Regions from separate parts of the Thalassolituus sp. genome, predicted to be linked through region 3. Evidence: predicted binding sites of a transcription regulator. Region 3 holds the regulator's gene; each other region holds the start of a gene.
What was found. The regulator FNR, encoded in region 3, switches genes on or off when oxygen is low (the NO sensors DNR and NnrR bind a similar motif). The targets are predictions, from matches to a motif close to TTGATNTANATCAA.

Region 1: a site for FNR is predicted at 5,554-5,567, ahead of ccoM (cytochrome c oxidase subunit CcoM). Genes of this name have one in related genera too.
Region 2: a site for FNR is predicted at 5,365-5,378, ahead of AC5E51_RS14815 (TraR/DksA family transcriptional regulator). Genes of this name have one in related genera too.
Region 4: a site for FNR is predicted at 4,098-4,111, ahead of AC5E51_RS12835 (HP1242/YdcH family protein). Genes of this name have one in related genera too.

What each region holds. Positions count from the first base shown of each region.
Region 1 is NZ_CFHJLR010000018.1:29,717-37,095, reverse strand. It holds gene rsfS (ribosome silencing factor) at 1-102, shown strand, start outside; gene rlmH (23S rRNA (pseudouridine(1915)-N(3))-methyltransferase RlmH) at 99-566, shown strand; gene mrdA (penicillin-binding protein 2) at 576-2,429, shown strand; gene rodA (rod shape-determining protein RodA) at 2,429-3,580, shown strand; gene mltB (lytic murein transglycosylase B) at 3,594-4,565, shown strand; gene AC5E51_RS12730 (septal ring lytic transglycosylase RlpA family protein) at 4,562-5,347, shown strand; gene ccoM (cytochrome c oxidase subunit CcoM) at 5,360-5,479, opposite strand; gene AC5E51_RS12720 (hypothetical protein) at 5,728-6,042, opposite strand; gene AC5E51_RS12715 (glycosyltransferase family 4 protein) at 6,070-7,236, opposite strand; gene AC5E51_RS12710 (helix-turn-helix domain-containing protein) at 7,298-7,379, opposite strand, start outside.
Region 2 is NZ_CFHJLR010000027.1:1,129-8,507, reverse strand. It holds gene AC5E51_RS14845 (Tll0287-like domain-containing protein) at 1-272, shown strand, start outside; gene AC5E51_RS14840 (OsmC family protein) at 315-749, shown strand; gene AC5E51_RS14835 (DUF4331 domain-containing protein) at 883-2,412, shown strand; gene AC5E51_RS14830 (hypothetical protein) at 2,443-2,700, shown strand; gene AC5E51_RS14825 (tetratricopeptide repeat protein) at 2,771-3,850, shown strand; gene AC5E51_RS14820 (HupE/UreJ family protein) at 3,847-4,950, shown strand; gene AC5E51_RS14815 (TraR/DksA family transcriptional regulator) at 4,968-5,288, opposite strand; gene AC5E51_RS14810 (RNA polymerase sigma factor) at 5,467-6,003, shown strand; gene AC5E51_RS14805 (anti-sigma factor) at 6,000-6,707, shown strand; gene AC5E51_RS14800 (hypothetical protein) at 6,886-7,379, shown strand, end outside.
Region 3 is NZ_CFHJLR010000011.1:63,710-71,088, forward strand. It holds gene AC5E51_RS09525 (heavy metal translocating P-type ATPase) at 1-1,621, shown strand, start outside; gene ccoS (cbb3-type cytochrome oxidase assembly protein CcoS) at 1,624-1,857, shown strand; gene AC5E51_RS09535 (sulfite exporter TauE/SafE family protein) at 1,850-2,527, shown strand; gene fnr (fumarate/nitrate reduction transcriptional regulator Fnr) at 2,556-3,320, shown strand; gene AC5E51_RS09545 (hypothetical protein) at 3,575-4,069, shown strand; gene ttcA (tRNA 2-thiocytidine(32) synthetase TtcA) at 4,126-5,088, shown strand; gene AC5E51_RS09555 (hypothetical protein) at 5,094-5,585, opposite strand; gene greB (transcription elongation factor GreB) at 5,650-6,186, opposite strand; gene AC5E51_RS09565 (PGPGW domain-containing protein) at 6,267-6,536, shown strand; gene AC5E51_RS09570 (DNA-J related domain-containing protein) at 6,505-7,146, shown strand; gene AC5E51_RS09575 (polysaccharide deacetylase family protein) at 7,200-7,379, shown strand, end outside.
Region 4 is NZ_CFHJLR010000018.1:45,854-53,232, forward strand. It holds gene AC5E51_RS12810 (hypothetical protein) at 1-448, shown strand, start outside; gene AC5E51_RS12815 (D-alanyl-D-alanine carboxypeptidase family protein) at 596-1,744, shown strand; gene AC5E51_RS12820 (HP0495 family protein) at 1,870-2,142, shown strand; gene lipB (lipoyl(octanoyl) transferase LipB) at 2,142-2,780, shown strand; gene lipA (lipoyl synthase) at 2,784-3,755, shown strand; gene AC5E51_RS12835 (HP1242/YdcH family protein) at 3,805-4,044, opposite strand; gene AC5E51_RS12840 (hypothetical protein) at 4,256-4,960, shown strand; gene trxC (thioredoxin TrxC) at 4,984-5,418, opposite strand; gene dsbD (protein-disulfide reductase DsbD) at 5,465-7,222, opposite strand; gene AC5E51_RS12855 (polyprenyl synthetase family protein) at 7,239-7,379, opposite strand, start outside.

The DNA.
Region 1 (7,379 bases), on a different contig from region 3:
GTTGTGCATGTTATGACTGAACAAGCCCGCCACTTCTATGATCTCGAACGTCTCTGGGGAGAAACACCCGACGCTGGGCAGGCAGGACAGAAGGACGCATGAAGATACGGCTGCTGGCCGTTGGCAATAAAATGCCTGCGTGGGTAGAACAGGGTTATCAGGAATACGCGAAGCGCCTGCCACGTGATTGCAGCCTTGAGCTGGTCGAAATTTCTCCCGGCCACCGCGGAAAAAACGCCAGCTCCGACAAAGCCATGCAACAGGAAGCTGATGCACTCAAAAAAGCGATCCGACCGGGCGAGCATGTCGTCGCATTAGCTGTCGAAGGCAAACCCTGGTCGACCGAGCGTTTAGCAAAAGAGCTGGAAGGCTGGCGCAACCAGGGTGGCGATGTTGCCCTGTTAGTCGGCGGTCCTGACGGTATGACGGACGACGTACTGAGGCTGGCCAAGCAACGCTGGTCTTTATCCCCCCTGACACTGCCCCACCCGCTGGTCAGGGTGTTATTGTCAGAACAGATTTATCGCGCCTGGACGATTCTCCAGGGTCACCCGTACCACAAGTAAGGCTGGAGTATGTGGGAACAGTCGATCAGGGATAAGGCCTACGAGCGCAGACTCTTCCGCGCACGAGCCATCGTCGCTGCTGTTCTTGTCGTATCGGCGCTACTGACCCTCGCCTGGCGCATGACCTACCTGCAGGTCACACTGCACGAAAAATATCAGGACCTTTCTGAAAACAACCGGGTAAAAATACGCCCTATCGCACCTAATCGCGGACTGATCTACGACCGCAACGGTGTGCTTCTCGCTGAAAACATTCCTGCCTACAGCCTGACTCTGGTGCCCGAGAAAGTAGATAACCTCCAGGAGACTCTCGCCTTTCTTGATGAGCTGGTTGGCGTGTCTGAGCGGGATCTGGAACAGTTTGAGAAACGCTCGAGTTACCGGCGCCGTCCATACGAACCTGTGGTACTGCGTCAGCGGCTGAGCGAAGAAGAAATTGCCGCCATCATGGTTAACCGTTTCTATCTGCCCGGCGTTGATGTTGAGGCGCAGCTTATTCGTCACTATCCGCACGGCGATGCCTTTGCACACGTGCTGGGTTACGTCGGCCGGATTAACCAGCGGGATCAGGAACGCATTGAGGACGATGAAGAAAGCCAGCGCCGCTACAGCGCGACCTCCCATATAGGTAAAACCGGTATCGAAAGACGCTACGAAGATATTCTCCATGGTGACGTAGGTTATGAGCGTATTGAGACTAACGCCCGCGGACGCCTGCTCAGAACCATGCAGCGGGAAAACCCGAAACCGGGCACCGATCTGACGTTGCATCTCGACAGCCGGCTCCAGTTGCTTGCCGCAGAATTACTTGAAGGGCGCCGCGGTGCCGTTGTTGCTATCGAAGTGGAAACCGGCGGCATTCTCACGCTATACAGTAACCCCGGTTACGACCCGAACGCCTTTGTTACAGGGATTTCCTTCGATGATTACGAAGCGCTGACCAGCAGTCTCGACAAGCCACTCTTCGATCGGGCGACGCGTGGTACTTACCCACCCGCCTCGACCCTGAAACCTTTTGTCGGTCTTGCCGCTCTGGAAGCTGGCAGTACCACCTGGAACTATAAAGTGCGCGATCCGGGCTGGTTCCAGCTTGAAAATGATGACCGCTTTTATCGGGACTGGAAGCGCGAAGGACACGGCGTCGTCGATCTTGAAATGGCCGTGGTGGAATCCTGCGATACCTACTTCTACGACGTTGCCGTCAAAACAGGCATCGATGATCTCACGCCATTCCTCGGCCAGTTTGGCTTCGGCCGGGATATGTCGATTGATGTCATCTCGGCAGTATCCGGGATTCTGCCAGACCGTGAATGGAAGCGAGCCACCGGTCGTGGCCCATGGTATCCGGGGGATACAGTCAATCTCGGCATTGGTCAGGGCTTTATGGCCGTGACGCCATTACAGCTCGCAACAGCGACCGCTGTTCTGGCCAATAAAGGCAAATGGGAAGTTCCAAGACTGCTGGCTGCCGAAGACAATGTCCCGACGGAGTTTCCTCACGGCGATATTCCCGACATCACACTCAAAGATCCGTCCGACTGGGATCGCATGTTCACAGCCATGGATCACGTGATTACGGGTCGCCACGGTACTGCCCGCGCGTTGCGCGCCAACCTGGACTTCCCGATTGCTGGCAAAACCGGGACAGCACAGGTTGTGGGTATTGAACAGGATGCCGAATACGATTCGGAAGCCCTTCAGGAGCGTCTACGCGACCATGCCTGGTTTATGGCGTTCTCTCCGATAGAGAAACCACAGATCGCCATTGCCGTCATCGTTGAAAATGGCGAATCGTCCGGGCGCACGGCGGCTCCGATCGCACAGTCCATCATCAATGAATACCTGGGAGGCGCAGAGGGCTGATGGCCAGTACAGATTTCAGTCGCACGGTCTCCACGCCGTCACAGCATCATACCTTCGACCGCAGCGGTGCCTTTTTCGCGCGATTGCACATCGACCTGATACTTCTACTGCTACTTATTGCACTCGCCACCACCGGGCTGGCTATCCTTTACAGTGGCAGCGGTCAGGAAATCGGCATGGTGAAACGTCAGGCTGTGCACTTTGGTATCGGCACCTTACTGCTATTCATTACTGCCCAGATTCCACCGCGCCTCTACCAACTTATCGCGCCTTGGGCGTTAGCCGTAGGTACTTTACTATTGGTCGGCGTATTGGTTGCGGGGGTCGGCGCAAAAGGCGCTCAGCGCTGGCTGGACTTACCCGGGCCATTACCCCGCTTTCAGCCGTCTGAGCTGGTGAAGCTGGCGCTACCATTAGCGGTCGCCTGGTTTATGGCCAAACGGCCCGTACCGCCTCGCTTCCGGGATCTGCTTCAGGCTCTGGTGATTATTTTTATTCCGACGGTACTGATTCTTAAACAACCGGATCTGGGTACCTCGATCCTCATCAGCACGTCTGGCCTGCTGGTATTATTTTTCGCTGGCATGTCATGGCTGCTGATTTTTTCCATGATCGGCATAGTCGCGGCGATGGCGCCGGTTATGTGGTTCTTCGTAATGCACGCTTATCAGAAGCAACGTGTTCTTACGTTCCTGAACCCCGAGTCCGATCCGCTCGGCTCAGGCTGGAATATAATTCAATCGAAAACGGCGATCGGCTCGGGCGGTATTCATGGCAAGGGTTACCTTCAGGGGACTCAATCCCAGCTCGAATTTCTACCAGAGAGCCATACCGACTTCATCATTGCCGTCCTGGCAGAGGAGCATGGATTAATTGGCGTCTGCCTGCTATTAGCACTCTACGCCTTAATTATTCTGCGCTGCCTTTACATTTCCAGCCGGTGCGAAACTCTTTTCGGTCGACTGCTGTCTGGTAGCATGTCAGTCACGTTTTTTATCTATGTCTTCGTGAATATAGGCATGGTCAGCGGCATTCTTCCGGTCGTAGGCGTACCCCTACCACTGGTGAGTTACGGCGGAACGTCTGTCGTCAGTCTGCTTCTGGGCTTTGGCCTGATTATGTCGATGTACACTCATCGGCAAAGGAAATAACAGGGTTATTACTATGTTGAAACATGTGTTAGCTGCAATCACCTTGGCAGCTTCTGCGCCCTTCGCAGGCGCAGCCTACGACCAGCACGAACGTACCGACGAGTTCGTCGCCGAAGTGGAAAAGGAATACGGCATTCCGGCAGAAGAAGTACGCAACTGGCTGAAACAGGCTGAAAAGATGGATTCAGTGCTCGAAGCCATTCAGCGTCCTGCCGAACGCACCATGAACTGGGCGCGGTATCAGGATATTTTTCTGACAGAAAAACGGATCAGTGCAGGTAAGAACTTTCTCGAAAGCCAGGCTGATATTCTCGCCGAAGCTGAAAAGAAATACGGCGTACCGCCGGAAATTATTGCAGCTATCATTGGCGTAGAAACCTTTTACGGCACCCGCCAGGGTGGATACAGAGTGTTGGACTCGCTCTCAACACTCGCTTTCGATTACCCGAAACGTCCACTGTTCTGGCGCGAGCTGAAAGCCATGTTCGCCCTCGCCCGTGAAGAAGGCGTCGACCCGGGTACCATCAAGGGCTCTTATGCGGGCGCCATGGGCTATGGGCAATTTATCCCCACCAGCTATCTGCACTACGCTGTCGACGGTGATGGCGATGGCAAACGTGATCTGTGGGGCAACCCAGTGGATGCCATCCACAGTGTGGCTAACTATTTCTCAGAGCACGGCTGGAAAACAGACGAGCCTGTGACGCACAGAGTCACCGTCAGTGGCGATAAGTACGAACCGCTGGTCAATGTCAGCCGCAAACCACAGCACACGGTTGCAGACCTGACAGCCGCAGGTGTTGAGTTGCCAGTCGATATCGAGAGCGAGAAGCCAGCCAACCTGATGCGCCTCGAAGGTAAAGAAGGCGATGAATACTGGCTTGGTGAATATAACTTCTACGTTATAACTCAATACAACCACAGTAAGCTGTACGCCATGGCGGTGTATCAGCTCAGCCAGGCTCTGAGTGAGGACAAGCAATGATGCGTGGGCTGGCCGTTCTGGTCAGTCTTGTTCTGCTTCATGGCTGCGCAACGTCCCGTTATCAGCACGCGAACGATTTTACGCCGGCGCCAATCGCTGACATCAAGGCAATTGCTGATCCCGTACCGGTATCCGAACCGCGCAGCAGTCTGGGCAATCCGTCGCGCTATCGCGTGCTGGGTAAGGACTATAACGTTATGAAGGATGCGGAGGGCTTCACGCAGGAAGGCATCGCTTCATGGTACGGAATGAAATTTCACGGTCACGACACCTCAAACGGCGAAACCTTCGATGTCTACAAAATGACCGCAGCACACAAAACGCTCCCACTGCCGTCGTATGTAAAAGTTACCCGCAAAGATACCGGCCAGTCGGTCATCGTCCGGGTGAACGACCGAGGGCCATTTCACGAAGGCAGGATTATTGATCTGTCGTACGCAGCGGCCGTAAAACTGAATATTCATAACGACGGCACGGCACCAGTAAAGATCGAAGTATTAAAAGCACCATTATCTGAAGCCGTGCTATGGATTCAGGCGGGTGCGCTAAGTAACCCGAACTCAGCAGAGCGTCTGCGTAAGAAATTATCCGGGATTACTGCCAACGTAGGAGCAGGCGACTGGACAGTCGGTATCTACCCGAAAGAAAAAGACGACATCACCCTTCACAGGGTGCGCATAGGGCCTGTTCCTGAATCGGAAGTCCCCGCGTTAATCGAAGCCCTCAACGATGAAGGCATCACTCAGCCGGTTCTGCTCTCTCAGCATCAACTGGAACGCTGAGAGATCAGTTTTTTATTCGCCCGTACCGTGCTTTTTAATGTCTTTCTTCACCGCAATATAGACGCCGACAAAAAAAGCACAGGTAAGACCGACAATCGCAAGACCAGAGAATACAACTTCGTCCATAAACATAATAAGCACCTCGCATTGAGAAGAGACATCAGTGTTGTTTCAGTCTCAATATAGCGAGGCTGGTATAACCAGAATTGACCTGTATCAAATATGCTTACACAGGAATAGAGGACTCTCCAGCAGCTTGACCCAAGTCAGTATTCTTATCAGAACACCCGACTGAGCCCGTTACTTAATTGACGGAAATGCGGCAACCTTTGCACCGTTTTATGACACAAAAGCTGCCTTCGCACTATTACGGAACAGATTTAGGCTTCAACGAGTTGCCCACGATACATTTTCTGTTTCGCCTGTCGCACCCGTGACGAGTCGTCCATAAGAATTTCACTGCCACGATACACCTTCCGGCTTTCCTGCATCTGTGGCTCAACCGGTGGTGCCTGACTGGGCAAAAAGTCTTCGACCAACGCGAGAAGCTCAGCACTGACGCCGCTTCGCACCAGTACCCGCAAATCATTTTCGAGAGTATTTGAATCAAAGTGAATTTCGCAACCCACTTCGTCTTTAGCGATTTTTTTTATTTTTCGGAGTAACGCAATACTACGGCGGTTGAATTCCACCATAACTTCTTCCCCCTACAGATATACTTATCAAGAAGTCATTTGCAAGGGGTGTACCACTCCACGTGATTCGCAATGAGTCGCTAATAAAGCTTCTACGCGGCGCTCAAATTGCCGCGCAACCATATCCCAGGAAAGCTGTTCGGCCTGACTCCGGGCATCCAGCCCCATCAGGGTAGAATCAAAGCGTAAGGCAACACGAAGCGCATCAGTAAATGCCTCATCCGTTTCATCAGACGCAAGAGAGCCATCGACACCTGTCCGAACAAATTCTCTGGCTGCGGCCATGTCATACGCGACCACAGGTAACCCACTGGCCATCGCCTCGAGAGTCACCAGACCAAAGGTCTCCGTCTGACTGGGCATTAAAAAGAGATCAGCAGACGCGAAGCACTCAGACAACGCCTGACCGGTTTTCACGCCAGTGAACACCGCTTCAGAAAACTCCTCGGACAGAGTTTCACGTAGTGGGCCATCACCGACAATCACAGGTCGTATCTGGCGTCCTTCCCGACGCATTTGTCTCACGGCTTTAAGGGCCACGATCAGATTTTTTTCCGCTGCGACGCGCCCGACACAAAGCGCCACCTGCTCACCAGATTCAACGCCCCATTCCTCTCTCAAGGTCGCAGATCGATGTGCAGGATTAAAACGACGACAGTCTACGCCGTGAGGCAACCACTCAACGCGTTGCATACCTTCACTGGTCAACTCATTCACCATAGAACGTGATGGCACCAGGGTAACGTGCGTCCGGTTATGGAAGCGGCGCATCCAGGCCATAATCATGCGACGCATAACACCGAGGCCATAATAGCCACTGTAACGATGAAAATTAGTGTGAAACGCGCTGATGACAGGCAAGTTATATTCGCGGGCCATCGCGACCGCAGAAGCACCAAGCAAACCTTCCGTTGCAACATAAACCAGATCAGGCGGGTTGGCTTTCCAGTGAGACCTCAGAGCCGTCTTTGAAGGCAGGCCTAACTGAAGGTCTGGATACTGCGGAATGCTGATACCTTTTACCCAGACTTCATTATCCGGTACTTCCATGTCGACCCTAGGAGCTGGTCGTACAATGGTGACCTGATAAAGATCAGGATTAAGGTGAGTGAACAGGTGCTGCAGAGAATTCGCAACACCATTCACTTCAGGAAGATACGTTTCTGTAACGACACATATGTGACGAATGCTCATGTCATACCCGGCAATAACTACTCATAAGAGCTAGTTTGCCGGGCAATCAATGACAGTTTAATTACGCCTCAGCAGCTTCTTCGCTGAGTTTCGAAAGGCGGTAACGCAGCTGGCGTGGCGTCAGTCCAAGTACTTTGGCCGCC
Region 2 (7,379 bases), on a different contig from region 3:
GGGAGTCCGCCGTGCTTAACTCCTTCGCGCAACGTGCAGCCGCCGGTGAACCGCTGGCGACCATGGAGGCCTCTTCGCGTGAGGGCGGTACCTTTCGTTATATGAAGGCCATTCCTGTCGGAGGGCCCTGCGTGGTCTGTCATGGTGAGCAGCTGGCTGAGCCGGTAGCTACCCGTCTCAGCGAGCTTTATCCAGAGGACAATGCGCGGGGTTACCAGCCTGGCGACCTGCGTGGGGCGTTCACTCTGACTTACACCTTTGAAAAGCAGTAACTCGTCCGGAGTTCTGATAGTCAGTAACAGGAGCTTGGAGAGATGGAACACAAAGTATCTGTCACCTGGAAGAAAGACGGCGAATTCAGTCATGAGGGCTTTGAACGGCGACACGATATCGCTTTCAAGTCGCAGGTTCACCTGCCCGCCGGCGGCGCTGGTAATGATTTCGGTGCTGACCCGGAGCAGATGCTGGCGGCGGCAATGTCGAGCTGCCATATGCAAACCTTCCTAGCGTTGGCGGCTAAAAAGCGCTTAATTGTTGAGTCATATCACGATGATGCCGAAGCTGTGCTGGCACAAAGGGAAGATGGCAAATTCTATATTGCCACCCTGATCCTCCGGCCACGCGTGCAGTTTGGTGGTGATAAGGTGCCGGATCAGGCAGCCATCGATGCCATGCATGGTAAGGCGCATGAGCATTGTTTCGTCGCTAATTCGGTGCTCTCAGAGGTTGTTCTCGAGCCTGTTTATTAAAAGTTCGTGTAGTAGGTACAGGAGTAGGTCTGAGGTAAAAACGAACTTTTTTGAAAAAAATCACATCCAGTTTCTGAGCTGCCCCGTACAGGTAAATACACATTAAGTGTTTAACCTGAAATCGGGAGCAGTTATGAAAACGCACGCCACACTTCTGCTCGGTGCGATTACCGCGCTGACAGCTATGAATGCAAGCGCTTCGAGTCACCGAGAAGCACCAAACGTCACCCGCCTGCCGGCCATTGATTCTACGGACTTCTATGCGTTCCGCAGTTATGAAACCGGGCGTGAAAACTACGTGACTCTGGTTGCGAACTATATCCCGCTGCAGGACGCCTATGGCGGCCCTAATTACTTCGCGATGGACCCAAATGCTCTGTACGAGATTCACATCGATAATGATGGGGATGCCGTTGAAGACATTACTTTCCAGTTCCGTTTTCAGCAGATGCTGGGTGCTATGGGAAGCGGTGTCGCTCTGCCGATTGGCGAAGGCGAGAATCAGAAAAGCGTCGCCATTCCTCTGAAAAACTTCGGCAACGTTGATACCGATGGCAGCGCCAACTTCTACGAAACCTACAGCATCAAAAAAGTCAGCGGCGATCGTCGTACTGGTTCTGCAATCAGCCTGACCGATGGCTCTGGTGAAGCGACTTTTACTAAGCCACTCGACAATATTGGTGAGAAGTCATTTACCGACTATGAGGCTTACGCAGGCGGTTTTGTACACGACCTGACTATTCCTGGATGTGACGCGGGCGGTAAGGTATTTGTTGGCCAGCGTAAAGACCCGTTCGTCGTGAATCTGGGTAAAACATTCGACCTCGTGAATTACGTCCCTCTCGATGGTGATGGCAGTGCACAGGACGATGCAAACGACGATCTGGCAGATAAAAACGTCACCTCTATTGCTCTGGAAGTACCGATCTCGTGTGTCACTGGGTCTGGTAACGGTGTGATTGGTGCCTGGACCAGCGCCAGCCAGCAGCAGGCTCGTATTCTTAATCCAGAAGCATCTTTCGCTAAGCCAGAAGTCAATGGCGGTGCCTGGACTCAGGTATCACGCCTGGGTATGCCGCTGGTGAACGAAGTTGTCATTGGTCTGAGCGATAAAGACACCTTTAACGCCTCTGAGCCTAAAGACGATGGTCAGTTCGCAGATTACGTGACTCATCCAACCCTGCCTGCTTTGCTGGACATTCTGTTCCGTGACGCGCTGGGTGCATCAGACAACATTGCTCCATCGAATATTCCGCGTACCGACCTCGTTACTGCGTTCCTGACCGGCTTCCCTGGTGTGAACCAGCAGTCGACGGTTACCGCTTCTGAGATGGTACGTCTGAACACTGGTATCGCCGCGACAGCATCAGCTGATCAGAGCGCGTTTGGTGTCGTTGCCGGAGACCTGGCGGGCTTCCCGAATGGTCGTCGCCCGGGTGATGATGTTGTGGATATTGCACTACGTGTCGTGATGGGCGCTCTGTGTCATCCAGTCGACCTCGATGGTGACGGCAATGCGACAGATGATCTGGGTCTATGTGAGCCAGCTGATGCGCCAACGGGTGACCAGCCTTTCTCTGACCTGGCTCCGATCGATTCGACTTATGTCAGCGACACCTTCCCATACTTGCTGACGCCGCTTGCAGGTTCAGTAAACCCTTAAGGCCAGCAACTGTGAAGTAAGGAGTGTTATATGAAAACGCATCACTTATTAATGATTGGGAGCATCGTACTGTTAAGTGCATGCTCTGACAGCAGCAACAACAATTCGACCGTCGATCTTCCTGATCTTGATGACGGTGTTGCTGAGCAGACTGAAGTTCTGCTGACAGAACTGGTCGATGATATTTTTATGGCGTCTGAAAATTCAGAGCCAGTAAAAATTAACGACCTTGAAATTGTTGATGACGCAGACGAGTTCTCTTTCTCGTATCTCACTGGGGGTGAGTAACCTTTCGGGGCTGTTCTGCAGCCCCGTTTTTTCTCACCAGAAGGATAGATAATTAATCGGGTAAAATATTATGTTCAGTGGCTTACTAAAGAATCTTTGTTTCGGTATTTCTAAGACGGTTATTCTACTGCCTGTTCTCGCCACTCCGGCATTGGCTGATGTTTCCTGGTCTGAACCTGACGACAACATGGTCGTCGCTCGTTGGAGTAAAGAAGAGCTTAAGCCACTGCCTCAAACACATGTACAGCGCATGGATGAAATAAAAAAGCATTTTGAGCATGCCGACAAGCCTGGCGAATCATGGCGGTATGATCGTATTTACGTTCTGATGGATGGCTTGGAGTATGAACGTGGCGCAGTATCTGAGATACCGGTAGACGAGCTGACTTATTATCGTGCCCGCCTGTTACAACATCGACATGAATTTGCCCGGGCTGCGAGCTTGCTGCAGAAAATCCACTCCGATTCTGCGTATTACAGCAGTGCACGCCTGATGATGGCACAGGTATATGGTGAGCAGAATCAAGAAAAAGCAGCACGAGAAGCTTGCGTTTCTCTTATTTTGGAGCAATCAGATCTCGCCGCCGTTTGTAGTATCGGCTTGCAAAGCACGGCGGGATCAGCAGGCCACGGCATACTGACAGCGCTGCTCGAGCGACTGAGTCATGACAACTCACCACAAGGGCGTAGTCTCTCAGCCTGGGCGCTTTACCAGAAAAGCAAAAGCTATCTTAACGAAGGAAAGTACGCTGAAGTTGAAGCACTCTATGAGCAATGGTCAGACGACGAGCTTCTTAGCGTTGCTGACCTGGTACATCGCAGCGAAGCGTTGCTGCGAAATAAACAACCTGAAAAAGTCATGGCCCTCTTACGGGACTATGGTTTTGCCAATTATCCGGACGATGCATTAATTGTTCAACTTGCACGCGCAGAGCAACAGATCGGCAGTGCTGAGTTGTATTGGAGAAATTATGCCGAAGAGCGTATCAGCCAACGCATAAAACGCCGTGATCAGAGTTACTCAGAGTTGATTTCTCTGTATTTCTCGACCGTCGGAAAGAACGCTGAAGAGCGTAATCTGAGCTGGTTGTCGCAAGTAAATAACGCACAGAAAAATAATTATGTTGCTGCACAGGGAGAGCTGCTATGAGACGTTTTATTCTCCTGATTCTGGCTCTGTTACCAACGATGACTTTGGCTCATCAAAGCAGCACTGCACTACTGACACTCAAAGAAACAACGGATGGATTGCGTGGCTCGGTTCAATGGCAGTTGATTGACCTTGAGCAAGGCCTGGGGCTGGACCAGAATCGTGATGGTGAACTCCTCTGGGGAGAAGTGAAGGCCATGACACCGGAGATCCGGGCTTATGTCGGCCGACATCTCAAGGTTCAGCAGGGGGGCGAAGCGTGCACCCCACAGTTCAATGTTCCTCTGAGGTTTAATAATGCTCGCGGCGTTATGGCCTCGGCGATTGTTCCTGTGACGTATGTATGTGCCTCTGAAGGACGCGTCGAAGTGTCATATACCGGATTATTTTCACTGCTTCCTGAACACCGTTTATTGTGGGATCTCTCGTCTGGTGACCTGACTCGTCAGGGGGGGCTGGAATCCTCAGGTAGTTTTTCTATTAACCCGGAAATGACGACTGCACAGCTGAACCAGCAGACGTTTTCTGAGTTTTTCGTTCAGGGCATCATTCATATTCTGCTTGGCCCTGACCACGTAGCTTTCCTGCTCACCTTGCTGTTGGTCTCAGTTCTGGTGCAACAGAAGAAAGACTGGCAACCAGCAGCAGATGTGCGGACCTGTGTTAAAACCGCTCTGCTGTACGTAACTACCTTTACCATTGCCCATTCACTGACTCTGAGTGCCAGTGCCTTGGGGTGGTTAGCACTACCCGGTTATTGGGTTGAGCTGATCATCGCTGCGTCTGTGGTGGTTGCAGCGTTGCATAACCTTCGCCCTTACTTACCAGCCAGTGCGGTCGTCGTATTCCTGTTTGGTCTGGTACACGGTTTCGGCTTTGCCAGTGTGCTTGGTGAACTGACGACGGGGACAGGCAACATAGCCTGGGCCTTGTTTGGCTTTAACCTGGGTGTTGAGGCAGGGCAGGTTGCAATTACGCTGTTGGTTATGCCGATTTTGATTAGCCTGCGCCGCCTGAGCTGGTATCGTCAGGTGCTGGTGCGGTACCTTTCGGCGGCACTGGCTGCGCTGGGAAGTTACTGGGTGTTAGCGCGGATCTGACCAAGGTCAGAGACATCTCACGCGCACTCAATGCAGCGTGTGCTGTAAGGAACGGCGATCAGGCGAGCTTCGGTAATCTGATCGCCACACTGGTCACAGATGCCGTATTGACCAAGGGCGATGCGCTTCAGGGCATCACGTATGTGATCCGCTTCATGCAGCGCCTCGTCAGCGATAACGCTAAGGACTTCGTCATTGGCGGACTCCGTCGCTTGCTCTTTGAAGTCAGCAGACAGAGGTTCGTCTCGATGACTGGCGTGACGTGAGGCTTTATCTGAACGCGTTTCGAGTGCCTCTAGGCGGTCAAGAAGGTCGATGCGTATTTTCTCAATGTTCATACTTTCTCCCTATATTGGGTCTGTCAGAACCTATAAGTCCCTATCTCTCAGAATACACCCGGGGTAACCTGAAACCTTGATATGAATCATCATCAGGCACGGTGCGTAAATGCCATCTAATCTGAATGACGGAGCTATCCGTATATAGTCATAACTATCATCAAAGGAGTTATTCTGTATGGATCCAGAGTTTCAGCTACAGCTCATCAGAGCGGTGGCTCGCGGTGAGCGGCCAGCGTTCGAAGAACTGTACCAGGCGACCGGGCCCAAACTGTATGGCGTCGCCATGCAGTTGATGCGCTCGCCTGAGCGGGCCGAAGAAGCCCTACAGGAAGCATTTGTCAAAATCTGGCATAACGCCGCGGATTATCATCAGGGGCGTGGCAGTGTCATGACCTGGATGAGCAGTATCGTGCGTTATCGATGTATCGATCTGCTGAGGTCAAAGAGCGCAAAGGAGGACCGACAGGATTCTCTCGATGAAGAGGGTGCCCCGGAACTGATTGCCCCGGAGCAACCAGAGGATCCTGACAATCAGGCTCTGGAGCGTTGTATGCAAACGCTGGAAACCCATGATCTGCAGTATATTCACCTGGCTTATTATCGTGGCATGACGCACGCGGAAATTCAGGCCCACACGGGAACGCCATTGGGTACCGTGAAAAGTTGGATACGTCGTGGCCTTCAACGTCTGAAGAGGTGTCTTGAAGAATGAATTATCTTAATGACGAACGTCTTGATGCACTCGCTGCAGATTATGTCATGGGTACCATGCAGGGCCAGGCTCGTCGCCGCTTTGTGCGTCTGATGCAGGCCTACCAGAAAGTACGTGAGCGAGTATGGCATTGGGAGCAGCTACTGGCGCCCATGAATGCCAGAGTCGAAGACCAACAGCCCCCTGAGCGTGTGTGGCAGGAAATCAGTCGTCGTATCGGCTTTATTGATACAACACAGACTGCCGCCAATGACGAGCCTCCGGGCAAAGGCGTGATGGCCTGGGCTGGTGGCTTTGCGACTGCCGCAGTGTTGTTAATCGGCGTGTTCCTGATGCGCCCAGATCCAACCGTTGTGCCTGGAGTCGTACCAGAAACTATGATCGAGCAGGTTGCTGTGTTTACGCAGGATGACCAGCCTCTGTGGTTGATGGAAGTCGCCGGTAATGAACTGACCGTACAGGCAACAGCTGCCGTGGAAACATCGGATCAGCATGATTATGAACTCTGGATTGTGCCCGAAGATGGCAGCGCGCCAGTATCGCTGGGTCTGATGCCAGAAAGCGGACGTATTACGCGGGCCCTTGCGGTGAATACCCACGACATTGCCATTAAAGCGGTCGCCGTCAGTCTTGAGGCGCCGGGCGGTTCTGTTACCGGAGCACCGGGCGAAGTTCTGTACGTGACTGGATTAACGATTCTGTAGTTTTAAGCAGAAGGCTGACTAAGGCGCAAAAAAAAGCCGGCACAAGGCGCCGGCTTTTTTATTCCTCCTCAATGCAGCTGTGGCCGCAATGCCTTTTTTCTGGAATAAAAGTGTTTATACTCTTAGGCCTAATCAGGACTAGATCGCTATTCTGAATCAGAGACAAGGACGCCACTTAATGTTTTCCAATAGCGCCTCCGCTGAGAATCGGTTGAATTCCGACCAGCCCGTTAACATGACTCCTGAAGCCACACGGGGTTATCAAATACTCGTGCAATTAGCGGGAAGCGATAACTACTACTGGGCACAAATCGCAGTTGAGGTAGTGGATGAGCTGCTCTCAGGTCTCCTTCCGGAAAACAGTATCCTGATTGCCTCTCATCCTACTTCTGAAACAGATAGAAATGAGTACGTACTTACTCTGCCCGGATGTAAGGTGCACTTCGAGAAGTCGTCTGCTGGCCTCTGCTCTGTTGATTTCTGTAAGATCCTTTCTCTTGAGGTGGATACTAGCTATGGCGAAAGGGCTGCAGCTGGGGGTAATCCCGGTCTTTACTCTGCATCCAGAATCGAAGACGGGTGGGACGTTGATCGTAAGCCGTGCGGGTTTATAGCGGAAGAGAAAAACCGGCTCGTGGCTATCTGTGATAGTGTTTATAAAAGCCCCTCTGA
Region 3 (7,379 bases):
CGAAGTTTATTTCGACTCTGTCTGTATGTTCACTTTCCTGCTGCTGCTCGGGCGTTTTCTGGAAATGCGCGCCCGTCATCGAATGGGTAAAGCAGGCAACAATCTGATGACACTTCTGCCGAATGTAGCGCTGAAACAAACGCAGGACGGTGAAGAAATCATCGCCGCAGGTGACATTTCAACCGGCGACCGTTTGTTATTGAAACCCGGGTACCCAGTCCCAGCCGATGGCGTTGTGGTTGAAGGTCAGAGCACGGTCGACGAATCAGCACTGACGGGCGAATACATGCCGCTGAACAAGCAAGCCGGCGACACGTTGATCGGCGGCACCATGAACGTCGAAAGCCCGCTCATTATGGAAGTCACAGCCACCGGTGCCGATGCGCAGCTATCGACCATCGTTCGCCTGATGGATCGCGCGCAGCAGGAAAAGCCCAAAGTCGCTCTTATTGCCGATAGCATTGCCAGCCGGTTCGTTGCGGCGGTTCTGATTATCTCTGCGTCGGTGTTCAGCTACTGGATGTTTCAGGGCAACGACCATGCCTTCTTTATCGCACTCTCTGTTCTCGTCGTCACCTGCCCATGCGCCCTGTCACTTGCTACGCCAACCACTCTGACAGCGGCAACAACGGCGCTGCGCGAACGCGGCTTATTAATCAGTAAAGGTCATGTTCTGGAAACCCTGCAGTCAGTGAACCGCGTGGTGTTCGATAAAACAGGCACCCTGACGCTGGGGCATCTGACACTGACGGAAGTCCGCCCTGTTGCGGGCGGTATAGAAAACAGCCTGGAGCTGGATCAGGATACTCTGGCCTCGGTAGTTGCATCGCTTGAACAACATGCCAGCCACCCGATTGCGAAAGCCTTCCGTCACTACCCGGTGCTTGCTACCGAAGACATTCAGCACCACCCGAGTCAGGGCGTCAGTGGTCAGGTTAATGGCTACAGATTCCGTTTCGGCCGCCCGGATTTCGTCTGGCCAGAGGGTATTCTTCCGCCCGAGAGCGCATCGGGGCAGTGGTTATTGCTTGCCGATGATAAGCAACCGTTGGCCTGGTTCCTCCTCAATGACACAGTGCGTCGCAGCGCAGGCCCGTTAATTGAAACATTAAAAACCCGCGGTATTGAAGTCGCACTGCTGACCGGCGACCCTTCAAGGTCAGCGACTCTCGTCGCTGACGAACTCGGTATTTCAGACGTGCGCAATGGCCTCAGCCCAGAGGATAAGCTTGCCATCGTGCGCGAGTGGCAAAAACAGGGCGATACCGTTCTTATGGTAGGGGATGGTATTAATGACGTTCCGGTGCTGGCGGGCGCGGATGTCTCGCTGGCTGTGAATGAAGCTACAGATCTGGCGAAAACCAATGCAGATACCCTGCTGACGAATGGTCGCCTTGAAGTCATTGCTGATGCGTTATCAGTCTCCCATAAAACCCGCAATGTCATTCGTCAGAACATCGGTTGGGCGTTACTATACAACCTGATCGCGTTACCACTTGCGGCGGCCGGTATGGTGCCGCCCTGGGCCGCGGCCATTGGCATGTCATTCAGCTCACTACTTGTCGTTCTGAATGCTCTGCGACTGACCCGTCGCCCACCTGCACTTACTGCTGAGAGCTGACCATGGATATTATTTACGTACTGGTTCCCCTGTCGATTGCCCTGCTCGCCATTGCAGTTGCCATCTTTTTCTGGGCTGTGAAAGGCGGCCAGTTTGATGACCTGGATTCGCCCGCGCACAAGATTCTGTTCGATGATGATGAGTACCTGAACGAGCGCCGCGAAGATAGCGTTGAGACCGATTCAGACGCGGATTCAGAGTCAGACGGCGAGCCCAAAAAATCCAAGAATGACTGAACCCTTATCCCTCCTAACCGCCCTGCTACTTGGCTTATTTGGCGCCAGCCATTGCTTGGTCATGTGCGGCGGAGTTGCCGCGGCAGCTGGGCAACTCGACACTCAGCACAGAGTCCGGGCTTCGTTACTGTTCAATTTTGGCCGCATTACCAGTTATACCCTCGCAGGCCTGATCGTCGGTAGTCTCGGGCTGTGGCTGTCGAGCCTGCACGAAGCTCTGATGATCACACTACGTTCAATCGCAGGCGTTATGCTCATATTAATGGGTCTCTACGTCGCGCGCTGGGCACTGTGGCTCACCCGCATTGAGCAAATTGGCCAACTGTTCTGGCGCAGAATTCAACCCCACGCCCAGAAACGACTGGGCCGTTCAGACCCAGCCAGCCAGTGGCTTCTCGGCATGTTGTGGGGATGGTTGCCGTGTGGGCTCATATACAGCACCCTGAGCTGGGTAGCAGCTAACGGTCAGCCTGCGATGGGCGCCCTGACCATGTTTGTTTTTGGTCTCGGAACCTTTCCCGCTATTTTATCCGCTGGGCTGGCCTCGGCATCCGTGATGAATATTATTCGGCATCAGTGGGCGCGAAATATTGCGGGCCTATTATTGATCGGTTATGGTTGCTGGACTTTGGCCTCCGTGTGGCAACCAGCCATGTTCGCAGCCGCTTGATCTAAAGTATTAGAGATCGTTCTTGCCTATGAAAACGTCAGTTAATGCTCCTCTGCGTGGAGCTCAGCCTCATTGTCAGACCTGTTCACTGAATGCTCTTTGTCTGCCTCTTTCCCTGACCGAAAGTGATATGGAGCGTCTGGACGACATCATCCGTCGTGGTCGCCCGATCCAGAAAGGCCAACTGCTGTTTCAGCAAGGTACAGAATTTCAGTCTGTATTCGCGGTTCGTACGGGTGCACTGAAGACCTACACCCTGGCAAGTAACGGCGAAGAGCAGATCACAGGTTTTCACCTGGCCAGCGAGCTGATCGGATTGTCTGGCTACAACGCAGGCACGTATCCGCTGACGGCAAAAGCCCTCGAAACCACAACAGTATGTGAAATTCCGTTGCAGCAGCTTGAACAACTGGCGGATGAGCTACCTGATTTGCGTCGTCAGCTGATGACCACCATGGGCACTGAAATCCGGCACGATCAGAACATGATGCTGCTTCTCAGCAAGAAGAATGCAGAAGAACGTGTTGCCTCTTTCCTACTGGATATTTCGCAACGTTATCAGCGTCGTGGTTTCTCAGCGACTCACTTCCGCCTGCCAATGTCACGTGTCGACATCAGTAACTACCTGGGCCTGGCGGTAGAAACCATCAGCCGAGTGTTCACACGCTTCCAGAAAAATGAACTGATCGAAACACAGGGCAAAGAGATTATCCTGAAAGACAGCGATACCCTATATGATCTCGCGGGACTGACACGCGCCAACGATGAGTGTCTGCATCAGGCTGAGAGCTGATTTAAATTTTGGCTTTTAGCATCCTAATGAGCACACGGACCGTGCTCATCCTCTTTTCGCTCGCCATATCAGACATTGGTCACAGTGCGCAAATATTTGCTTCCCCCTGAGACCTGCATCACTATGCTTCACGTACTGGGCAGTACTATTGAGTAAACATCTGATAACAGGCGCTGCCTGTACCGGCAGTTATTCAGGTACGCTTATTGCTCCTGATATTGAGACTGCCAAAATTACACCCTCTGGAGTTTCTGATGGGTATAGATGCTGATGATTTCCGGACGTACGTTATTCGTCCAACACTGCAGAAACTGGACGCTAACAGTGCCGACGCAGAGCTTTTACTGCTGGGTACTGCAGCCATTGAGTCTGAGCTGGGCTCATTCCTGAAAACAGAGGGGCAACGCACCTCGGGTATTTACCGGCTGCATGGCCTGACGCACCGGCATATCTGGGATGACTATCTTGCAGATCGGCCAGAACTGGCCAGTAAAGTGCGAGGCATTGCCAGCCAACGGGAATTCCTGGAGAACCCGCACGCTGAACTAACAACAAACCTCGCCTATGCGACCGCTATTACCTGGCTCGCCTACGTTCGCCACCCTCAATTCACACTACCCCGTGGCGCCAGTGTGCTGCATCTGGCAACGCTCTGGAAGAACTGTTATCACACCCGTGACGACCTGACTGTACAGGACTTCGTGCAGCGCTACGAAGAACTGGTCGAATCCAGTGACGCTGTGGCCTGATGTTTATATAAGCACCGCATTCTGATATAAAGCGCACCCTACGCATGGGGTGTTGTATGTCTGAATTGAACGTGTCTGAATCTGCTGTTTCGCAACCTGAAGAAGGCTATAAGCCTGAGATCTTCGATCCAGCGGCCGCTGAGCTATCTACAGAAGCTACTGAAGCTGCAGCCAATCAAGCTGAACGCAAATCCAGAACCGAATTCAACAAGCTCCAGAAGCGCCTTCGTCGTAACGTTGGCAAAGCCATCGAAGATTACCGGATGATTGAAGACGGTGACAAAATCATGGTGTGTCTGTCGGGTGGCAAAGACTCTTACACCATGCTGGAAATTCTGATGAGCCTGCAAAAGAGCGCGCCCGTCAACTTCGAACTGATCGCCGTCAATATGGATCAGAAGCAACCAGGCTTCCCTGAGCATATCCTACCGGCCTACCTTGAACAGGTGGGCGTGCCCTACCATATCATCGAGAAAGACACCTACAGCGTCGTTAAAGAGATCATCCCTGAAGGAAAAACCACCTGCGGGCTATGCTCACGCCTGCGCCGCGGTACTCTGTATGGCTATGCAGAATCGATTGGCGCCAACAAGATTGCATTGGGTCATCACCGTGACGACATCATCGAAACTCTGTTTCTGAATATGTTCCACGGCGGCAAGCTCAAGGCCATGCCGCCCAAGCTGCTCAGCGACGACAAAAAGCACGTTCTCATTCGTCCTCTGGCGTATTGCAAAGAAAAAGACATTGAGAAGTTTGCCATCGAGAAAGAATTCCCGATCATTCCATGCAATCTGTGCGGTTCTCAAGAGAACCTGCAGCGTCAGAACATCAAAGGAATGCTGGCTCAGTGGGAGAAAGAACAACCAGGACGCAGTGAAAACATCTTTGCCGCTGTCTGTAACGTTGCGCCATCACAGCTGGGCGATCGCGAACTGTGGAACTTCGAAGGTCTGCAGGACGAACAGGATAAGAGCCACCTGGGTACCCGCATTGACCTACTGGCATCGGACGACTGACCCGCTCAGACTCCGCCGCCAAGCATACGCGTAATATTGACCTGCATGTCGCCGGGAGCACGGAGTAGCAGGTCAAATTCATAACGTCGCTCATTCATCATATCTTCGGCCATCGCCTTCAGGCGGCAAGCATCACGAGCCAGTGTCGGCTGCGGCATTTCAATTCTGACCAGATAGTCTTTTTCGAGAGGCTCGACGGCCAGAGTAGATACCGCAGCCGTCGGAGCTCCTGCAATACCCTTTCTTAGCCATTGTACGAACAGCCCGTGACTGCCATCGTCGTTCTGTTTACGGATCAGACGAATATAGCCTTCAGCATCTTCCGATTTCCACGGGCAAACCTGAGTCACTGCATCGACCCAGACCGGCATTACATAGGCTTCTGACAGCGCATCTTTAGATTCTGGATTCGAACCTGAACCGTGAGCCGCGTGATTATCGGCCAGAGCCAGGGCCGGTATAGCGAGCAGCGTAAGCAGCCATCGTTGCATCATCATGCACCTCCTTTGCTCAAGATTAGTTCATACCTGCCCGTGCGTCATATTCCCGTACGGGGATCACTTACGAGAACTCGGGTGTGGGCCGCTTATCCCAGTCAGGTCGCTCGTACTGTACTTTAGCAATAAAGTACGTCGTCTCACCTTTCGGCAGGCGCACCGTCACCTCATCATCAACGAACTTACCGATTAAGCCTCGGGCCAGCGGCGCATCGACGCTGATATAACCATGCGGCAAGTCGATCTCATCTTCGCCAACGATACGGTAACGCAGGATCTCGCCCTCTTCGTCTTCCAGTTCGATCCAGGCACCGAAGAAAACCTTATCCAGATCTGCGGGCGGGCGATCGACTACGGTGACTGCCTCAATACGCTTGCCGAGAAACCTGAGACGACTATCAATCTGTCTCAGGCGCTTTTTACCGTAAATATATTCCGCGTTCTCGGAGCGGTCTCCGAGCTTAGCCGCGTCAGAGACCTCCTGGGTTACCTTCGGGCGTTCGCGGCGCCATAAAAAATAGTGCTCGTCTTCAAGGGCTTTCAGCCCGCCCGGTGTAATCAGGTGCGCCCGGCGCGGCAGCGGCTTTTTATTTTCGGTCATCGTATTGCAACATCTGGTCAGTAGTTTGAGCGCACACACTACTTGCACGCGCCCTTTGAGGCTTTTCTAAAGCATAACTAATGATCCGACGCAGTGTAACTCTTGTCGGCGGCGTCCTTCTGATCGTTGCCGGGCTACTCGTTCTGCCATTGCCTGTACCCGTTGGTTTACTGATGATCATCCTTGGCGTTTCGCTGCTCGTTCCAGCGATCCCCGCTCTGTCGCGTTACCTGAAGCGTCTGCGATGTCGTTATCCGGTGACCTCAAGGCGTCTGAATCACATCAGTCCACGCCTTCCCGGCTTTGTCCGACGCGTGATTGAAGAAACGGACCCCGATAGACGAAGCTGACGGCTCCGCTCTGTGCTACCTTGTGTGCATGGAAGAAGACACTCTCAATCTGGTCACCGACCTGTTAGCGACTTACCTTGCCGACGGACACCGGTGCCCGGAATACGAACTGATCCGGTGGTTACAGGCCCCAGAGCAAGGCATATTTCGTAAAGATGCCCTGAGCGATTCTATGACTCTGTTCCGGGCTAACTTCATCGTCATGCATGCCCTGTATCGATTGCGAAATCGTTGGCTTGAGGATGCGCGGGGTTACCTTCAGATCAGTGCACTGGATATAGGACTCGTTCCTTTAAAAACTGACAGCGGGAGCGACCTGCCCGACCAACACGATGCACTCGCTGAGTATTATCTCGATCTGAACAATCTGGATACAGATCAGGCCAGCGTCGACGCCCTGTTGAACGATTTCTGGCAGCGCATGGTCATACCAGAACATTACGACAATGATCTGGCAGTACTTGAGCTGACGCCTCCGGTAGATCTCAGTACCATCCGACAGCAATACCGACGGCTGGCGAGTCAGCATCATCCAGACAAAGGCGGCGACGCAGAGGCCTTCCGCAAAGTCAGCTCCGCCTATCAACGATTACGCTATCGGCACGGCTAACAGCTGACCACGATAGAAGCTATTACGAATAGAGAGCCAACTCTGAGGACTATATGACGCACCGATTGATCTTTGCTGTATTCATTATGAGCGCCCTGTTTCCGGGCCTGGCAAACGCACTGGTGATCCTGCAGTACCACCACGTCAATGCTTCGACCCCGGCCATTACCAGTGTGACACCCGAGGTCTTCCGCGAACATATGACCTTGCTGGAAGAAAAGAACATGACCGTG
Region 4 (7,379 bases), on a different contig from region 3:
GAATTCACCGATCGATCTCGATGATATTGCTTTGGACCCTGTTGCTCCGGCACCTGCGCCTAAGCCACGTCTGGCGGCGCCGAAGGCCGCTGCGAAGACACCGACGGCTCAGTCCACGCGACTCTGGGCCCAGGCGAAAGAAGAGAGCGACGCTATTGCTGAATATACGGTGCCACCTCAGGCACTCCAGTCTAAAGACCGTGCTATTGCCGAAAAAATGGGCGATATCTGCCAGAAGATGGTGGACGAAGACGCTTCGGTGGTTGTTCATTCGGCCAGTAAGTCGGATTATCGTTGGTTGGCTGTACGCCTGACTCTCTGCGCACGTCGCATTGACCGTGGATACCGCCTGCGCCACAGCTATCAGCCAGTTGCCGTTGGGGAGTCTGCGATCGTGGCGCTGCACCCACCGCGCGATTCTTCTCTGCTTAAGCAGGTCGGTCAGTAAGCCGTCGGAAATGCCGGTCGTGGTTCCCTCGGGTGGAACCAATACCTGTGGCTCGGGTCGTATGAGCGGATAGCGCTGACAAGCGCGTCAGCCGTGATACAATCCGGGCCATTATTGTTTTAATTCAGCCAATACTGATAGCGAACCATGTACTTATTCCGTCTGTTTATTTCTGCGTTACTCTTTTCCTTTTCTTCTCTGACTCTTGCTGCTGTCATTATCCCTAAACCTCCTGTCCTGGACGCCACAGCCTATATCCTGATGGATGCAGATAGCGGCGAAGTTCTGGTTGAGCACAACTCGGGTGAGCGTTTGCCGCCTGCGAGTATGACCAAGATGATGACCAGCTACATTGCTGTTCACGAAATGGTTGAAGGCAATGTGACCGAAGACACCATGGTGCCGATCAGTGTGACCGCCTGGAAAAAAGGCGGCTCTAAGATGTGGGTCCGTGAAGGCACTGAAGTGAAAATGATCGACTTGCTGCGCGGTATTATTGTGCAGTCAGGTAACGACGCGTCCATCGCAGTCGCTGAGTATTTTGCCGGGTCTGAGAGTGCGTTTGCAGGGTGGATGAACCAGTACGCGCAGGAGTTTGGTATGTTCGACACCAACTTCGAGAATGCGACAGGCTGGCCCGCTGAAGGCCACCTGACAACGGCACGTGATCTTGCTTTGTTGGCGAAGCACATTATTAAAGACCACCCGACTTATTACAGTCTTTACGCTGAAAAGTATTTCGAATACAACGACATCCGCCAGCCAAACCGCAATAAACTGCTGTGGCGTGATCCGAGCGTGGATGGCCTGAAAACCGGCCATACGGAAGAAGCTGGATACTGTCTCGCGGCATCAGCTAAGCGTGATGACACTCGCCTTATTGCCGTTGTGATGGGGACACGCAGCGAAGAAGCGCGTGCACGTGAGACTCAGAAACTTCTGGGCTACGGTTTCCGCTATTTTGAAACGCACAAGCTCTACAGCAAGGGCGATGTGCTGGCGACTGAGAAAGTCTGGCTGGCGAAGCAGGACACCATCGACCTGGTGGTTGCTGAAGACATTTACATGACCCTGCCGCGTGGCTCGCGGGATGAGTTAGTCGCAGAAGTCGTTAGCCCTGATTATCCAGAAGCTCCGCTGTCGGCCGGGCAGGGTGTTGGCACGCTGACGCTGAAGATGGGTGAGGAAGAACTGGGCAAGCATGATCTTGTTGCAGCGACGGATATTGAAGAGTCGGGCTTCTTTGGACGTCTGATCGGATCCATCAAACTTTTCTTCGTGCGCCTCTTCGCCTGAAGCTGGTGCCACTAGGCTGCCGCTGACCGTACTGGCAGCACACTTTTCATGTCTGCCGCTTGAAAATTCAGGCGGCAGCATCCATAAATGTAACCATTGTTCTGTTTATCTTCTGAGATACCGCCGTGAGCCAACCTGAAGCCCCTAAAATTGAGTTTCCCTGTGAGAACTATCCGATCAAAGTGGTCGGCGAGGCGATGGAAAACTACGAAGAGGTGATCGTCGAAATTGTCCGTGTTCATGCGGAAGACTGTGACATGGAGCGAATCCGCATTCAGGAGAGTTCGAATGGACGTTTCCGTTCCGTGACCCTCTATATCACCGCGACGGGTAAAGATCAGTTGGTTAATATCCACAAAGACCTGATGGCCCACGCTAACGTACGCATGGTGATCTGATGCAGACCCGCATGCTGGGGTTGGCAGATTATCAGACGGTCTATGATGACATGACGGCCTTCACCGAAGGACGCAATGACGAAACTCCAGATGAGCTCTGGTACCTTCAGCATCCTCCTGTGTTTACTCAGGGGCAGGCCGGTAAAGCTGAGCACGTTCTGTTTCCCGGTGATATCCCGGTCGTGCAGACCGATCGTGGTGGTCAGGTAACTTACCATGGTCCTGGTCAGCTGGTGGTGTATCTGATGATCGACATCGCCCGCCGCGGTTGGGGGCCTCGACAGTTAGTCAGTGCTATTGAACAGGCCATCGTTGATACTCTGGCAGAGTGGAATATCGAAGCCTCGCCGCGCAGCGACGCGCCAGGTGTTTACACGGGCGAACGGAAAATTGCCTCGCTGGGCTTAAGAATACGCCATGGGCGCTCATTTCATGGGCTGGCGTTGAATATAGACATGGATCTTGAACCCTTCCGCCGGATTAACCCCTGTGGGTATGCGGGGATGGAGATGACGCAGATGACTGCCGAAACTGACAGCGCAGTGAGTTTCGACGCAGTGACCGACCGTCTCGACTATCATTTACAGCGCCTGCTAGCCAATGACGGTTCAGGTACTGATGAAACGACTCCGGAGTAATTGATGTCAGAACGACGCAAAGTAGTGCAGGGCGAAAAACTGCGAGGTGCAGATAAAGTCGCCCGCATCCCGATTAAAGTCATTCCGACCGAAGAAATACCGCGTAAACCAGACTGGATCCGCGTGCGCATTCCAGCGACTCCGAAGATCAATGAGATTAAGCAGAAACTGCGTAAGCATAAGCTGCATACCGTTTGCGAGGAAGCCAGTTGTCCTAATCTGGGAGAGTGTTTCGGCGGCGGTACCGCAACCTTTATGATCATGGGCGACATCTGTACACGTCGCTGCCCGTTCTGTGACGTTGGCCACGGCCGTCCTAATCCTCTGGATACCGAAGAGCCAGTCAACCTGGCGACCGCGATTGCTGATATGGGCCTGAAGTATGTGGTGATCACCTCGGTCGACCGTGATGATCTGCGTGATGGTGGCGCCCAGCATTTTGCCGACTGCATTCGCCTGACCCGTGAGCATAGTCCGGGTATTCAGTTGGAGGTTCTGGTGCCTGATTTCCGTGGTCGCATGGAGGTCGCACTCGATATCCTGACGGAAACTCAACCTGACGTGTTTAACCACAATCTTGAGACGGTACCGCGTTTGTACAAGGAGTGTCGTCCGGGTTCCAACTATGAGTGGTCTCTGACGTTGCTGAAGGAATACAAAGCCCGTAATCCTGAGATCATCACCAAGTCAGGTCTGATGCTTGGATTGGGTGAGACGAATGAAGAAGTGGTTGATGTGATGCGTGACATGCGCGCGCACAACATCGATCACATCACCCTTGGCCAATACCTTCAGCCAAGTCGCGATCACTCACCAGTGAAGCGCTTCGTTACACCGGAAGAGTTCAAAGAATTAGGTGATATCGCAAAAGAGATGGGCTTTATTCGTGTGACCAGCGGGCCGCTTGTGCGCTCTTCCTATCACGCTGATCAGCAGGCCGAAGGCATCGATGTCAGCGGCGTGCCCGTCAGCTGAATAACTGACCGGCACGTTATAAGCGGGGCACGACAGGCTCCGCTTATATTCAGGCCTGTTTCAGCATCGAGTACAAGTCATCTTTCAGGTGTACACGCTTCAGTCGTAAAGCGTCGAGGGTGTCATCCGAAGCGGGTGTGGTGTCTTCTTCAATCTTACGTACTTCTTTGTCCAGCTCGTGGTACTCATCGAAGAGGCGGGCGAAATGCCGGTCCTTCATTTTCAGCTCGTGGATCTGGTCAGCCATGTCTGGGAAGTCGTGGTGTAAATCATGATGTTCGACGTTCATAAGTTTCCTCCTGTTGGGATAATCTCAGATTACCCCTGTTGCACGTAACGGCATTGACCTGTGTCAGGTAGATGAGTTCCTCAGATGTACTATTCCATACATTGTGTCTGGACTAATTTCAGGTTGTGGTCATTATTTATAGGTAACTCAATTAGTAAGTAGTTTATTCAGCCACGAGGAAGAAAATGCCAAGCAAGCCGCTTTTGAAGCCATGACGCACTCTGCGGAACAGGGCGAAATCGTGCGCTACATGGAGCAGATCTCTATGTGCCAGAAACTTGATGAGCTGGCACAGGCACTACTGAATCTGCTCTCGCGTTTTGGTCTGAATGCCGTTTTTTCGTGCTGGCTCGAAGGTGATGAATGGCCTCACTATTTTTCGCATTCGGGAGCGGCTTCTCCACTTGAACAAGATCTGATGCAGTCCGGTCACGGTGGTGGTCGTATCATGGAGTTCGGCCGCCGGATGTTGGTGAATTATCCGCGCACGGCACTTCTTATAAAAAACGTACCCTATGAAGACGAAGCGCGGTTTGGGCGCATTAAAGACCATCTGGCCGTGGTGCTTAGCGCTACCGACGCTCGCGTGAGCAGCCTGAATATGGAAGAGCGTCTGCGTCAGAAAGATCGTCTTCTTGATGTTGTGTCTGATGTTAAACACACGCTGCTGGATGTTCAGAAGCGTCAGGATGAAATGAAGATTCGTGCAGCGAATGAGCGGGACGACGTTAAGCTTGAGCTGCGCGAGGAGCTCCTGACTCTCGGTCTGCATGAAGAGCGCATGTTGAGTCTGGTGATGGATTTTCTGAAGAGCCTCGAGGGTCTCTACAACGAGGCTATGGATTGGCAGGAAGATCTCGAGCCGGTCATGCAGGCGATTGAGTTTGTTGTCAGTGGCGGTGAGCAATCAGCCTGATACTCACCGCGTCAGCCACAGAATCAGCTGGCTTTAACCAGAGCCTGATGTATCCATTGCTTCAACTGCTGAGCAGGTAGGGCGCCTGCCATCTGGTCGATCACCTTACCGTTTTTGAACACCATCAGTGTGGGAATGCTGCGTATCGAAAACTGGCCAGCGGTCAGCTGCGCGTGTTCCGTATTCACCTTAGCGAAGCGGGCCTGATAAGGCATAGCCGCGGCAACATCCTTGAATATCGGTGCCATCATCTGGCAAGGGCCACACCAACTTGCCCAGAAGTCGACGACAACGGGCAAATCATTCTTTGTAATAAAGCGTTGGAAGCTCGCGTCACTCAGGTCTGTGACTGAGCCCGTGAATAGCGGACTTTTACATTTGCCGCACTGTCCGGGCTGATTCTGTTTTTCGTCTGGGATGCGGTTGATGGCTCCGCAGTCCGGGCAAGTAATATGCATAACTGTCTCCTGTTGTTTTACCTATATGAGGCGACAGTTATGTATTTCAAGGGGCCGGTGAAATATTGAGTGCTTCCTGCAGGAAGTCATCTTTTTCACGTTCACCAATAATCCGGCCGCTGGCGTTGTCAGCACCGGGCTCGAAAAACAACACTGTGGGCGGGCCAAAGACTGCCTGAGCTTTCATAAAGGTCTGATGCTCGTCAGTGTTGTCGGTGACATCCAGCTGTATCCACTGTACATGGCTCAGACGTTGTTGCGCTTCGTCAGTCGCGAAGATTTCTTTGTCAATAATTTTGCATGAAATGCACCAGTCTGCGTACAGATCGAGCATGACGGGTGTGTTTGCATCGGCGATCAGACCTTTTACTTCTGCAACTGACTCTGTCTGGTAAAACGGGCTGACATGAACGTCTTCAGCGTGACCGAGTGGATTCAGAGGGTCTGAACGGCCGCTGACAGCACCTGCAAGCGCGATGATACCGTAAGCAAAAACACCCACTGCAACCGGCTTTATCAGGCGCTGTGGTCCTTCATTGGCGGTATTCAGTGCACCAGCGGAAACACCTGCGCCGACGGCGAGCGCACCCCATAAGCCCAGTACGATATATCCGGGTAATAATCGGCTGACCAACCAGATCGCCACACCAATCAGCATGATGCCGAACAGATACTTAATACGCTCCATCCACATTCCGGCTTTTGGTAAAACGCTGGCTCCGGTAGTGCCCAGGACAATCAATGGCGTTCCCATGCCGAAGCCGAGCGCCAACAGGGCAAGCGCTCCGCTTGTGGCGTCACCTGTGGTACTCAGATAGGCGAGTGCACCGGCTAAAGGTGCAGAGACGCAAGGCGAGGCAACCAGTGCTGACAGAACGCCGATAATAAAAACGCTACCAGCCTGACCACCGCTCTGTTTCTGGCTGGCCGCATTCAGGCGATTACGTATGCCCGAAGGTAATTGCAGCTCATACACACCAAACATGGACATCGAGAGCACGATAAAAAAGATCGCAAAACCGATTAATACAGGTGGACTCTGCATCATAGCCTGTACGTTGGCACCAGCGCCAAGCAGACCAACGGTCAGGCCTGCTGCGGCATACGTAATGGCCATGCCGGTGACGTATAGAAACGAGAGCCAGAAGCCCCGGCCTGCGCTGGTCTGGCCTCCACCCAGTACAACACTGGTCAGGATGGGAACCATAGGCAATACACAGGGGGTGAATGTCAGGCCCAGACCGAGCAGAAAGAAGATACCAATGACCGTGGGTAGCGAGCGGCCAGAAAAGAAAGAGTCGTCGCTGCTGGCGGATGACTGGCTGCTGGAAATCGCACTATCGCCGGTGCTGGCTGCATCAGTGATTGGGTTGGCGACGGGTTCAGTAATGACGACTTCACTGGTCTGAGGTGGGTAACACAAGCCCGCATCGGCGCAGCCCTGATAATGGAGAGTCGCGGTTCCGGGTGTCAGGCTGGCGGTGTCAAAAGAGACTTCCAGTTGACCGTAATAGGCGACGATGTCACCAAAGGCTTCATCGTATTTTTCTTTGCCGTCTTTAGACCAGGTGGCAGGGTCAATTCTTACCGCCCCCTGAGTCAGATAGATACGGTGCTCATAAAGGTAGTAGCCGTCGGCATTCTGCCAGTGTGCAGTAATCTGGCCGGGCTCTGTATATGTTTCTAGCGGAAAAGCCTGTTCGACAGGCAGGAAATCATCCGAACCGCCAAGGCCGTCCAGCAGACCGGAATGCGCCGGGATGCTGGTAATAAACAACAAGAGCCAAAGTCCTGCGCGCATCATGTGATCTGTTACTCCGTCAGGTGGTTCGTTCTACTGCGATGGCTGCCAGTGCTGCGAGAGCATCGCGTGCGACTGATGCTGGTAAGTTTTCCAGGTGCTTCTGAGCACGGTCGCGACATGCATTAGCCTGCTGGCGCGTATAGTCGAGAGATCCACA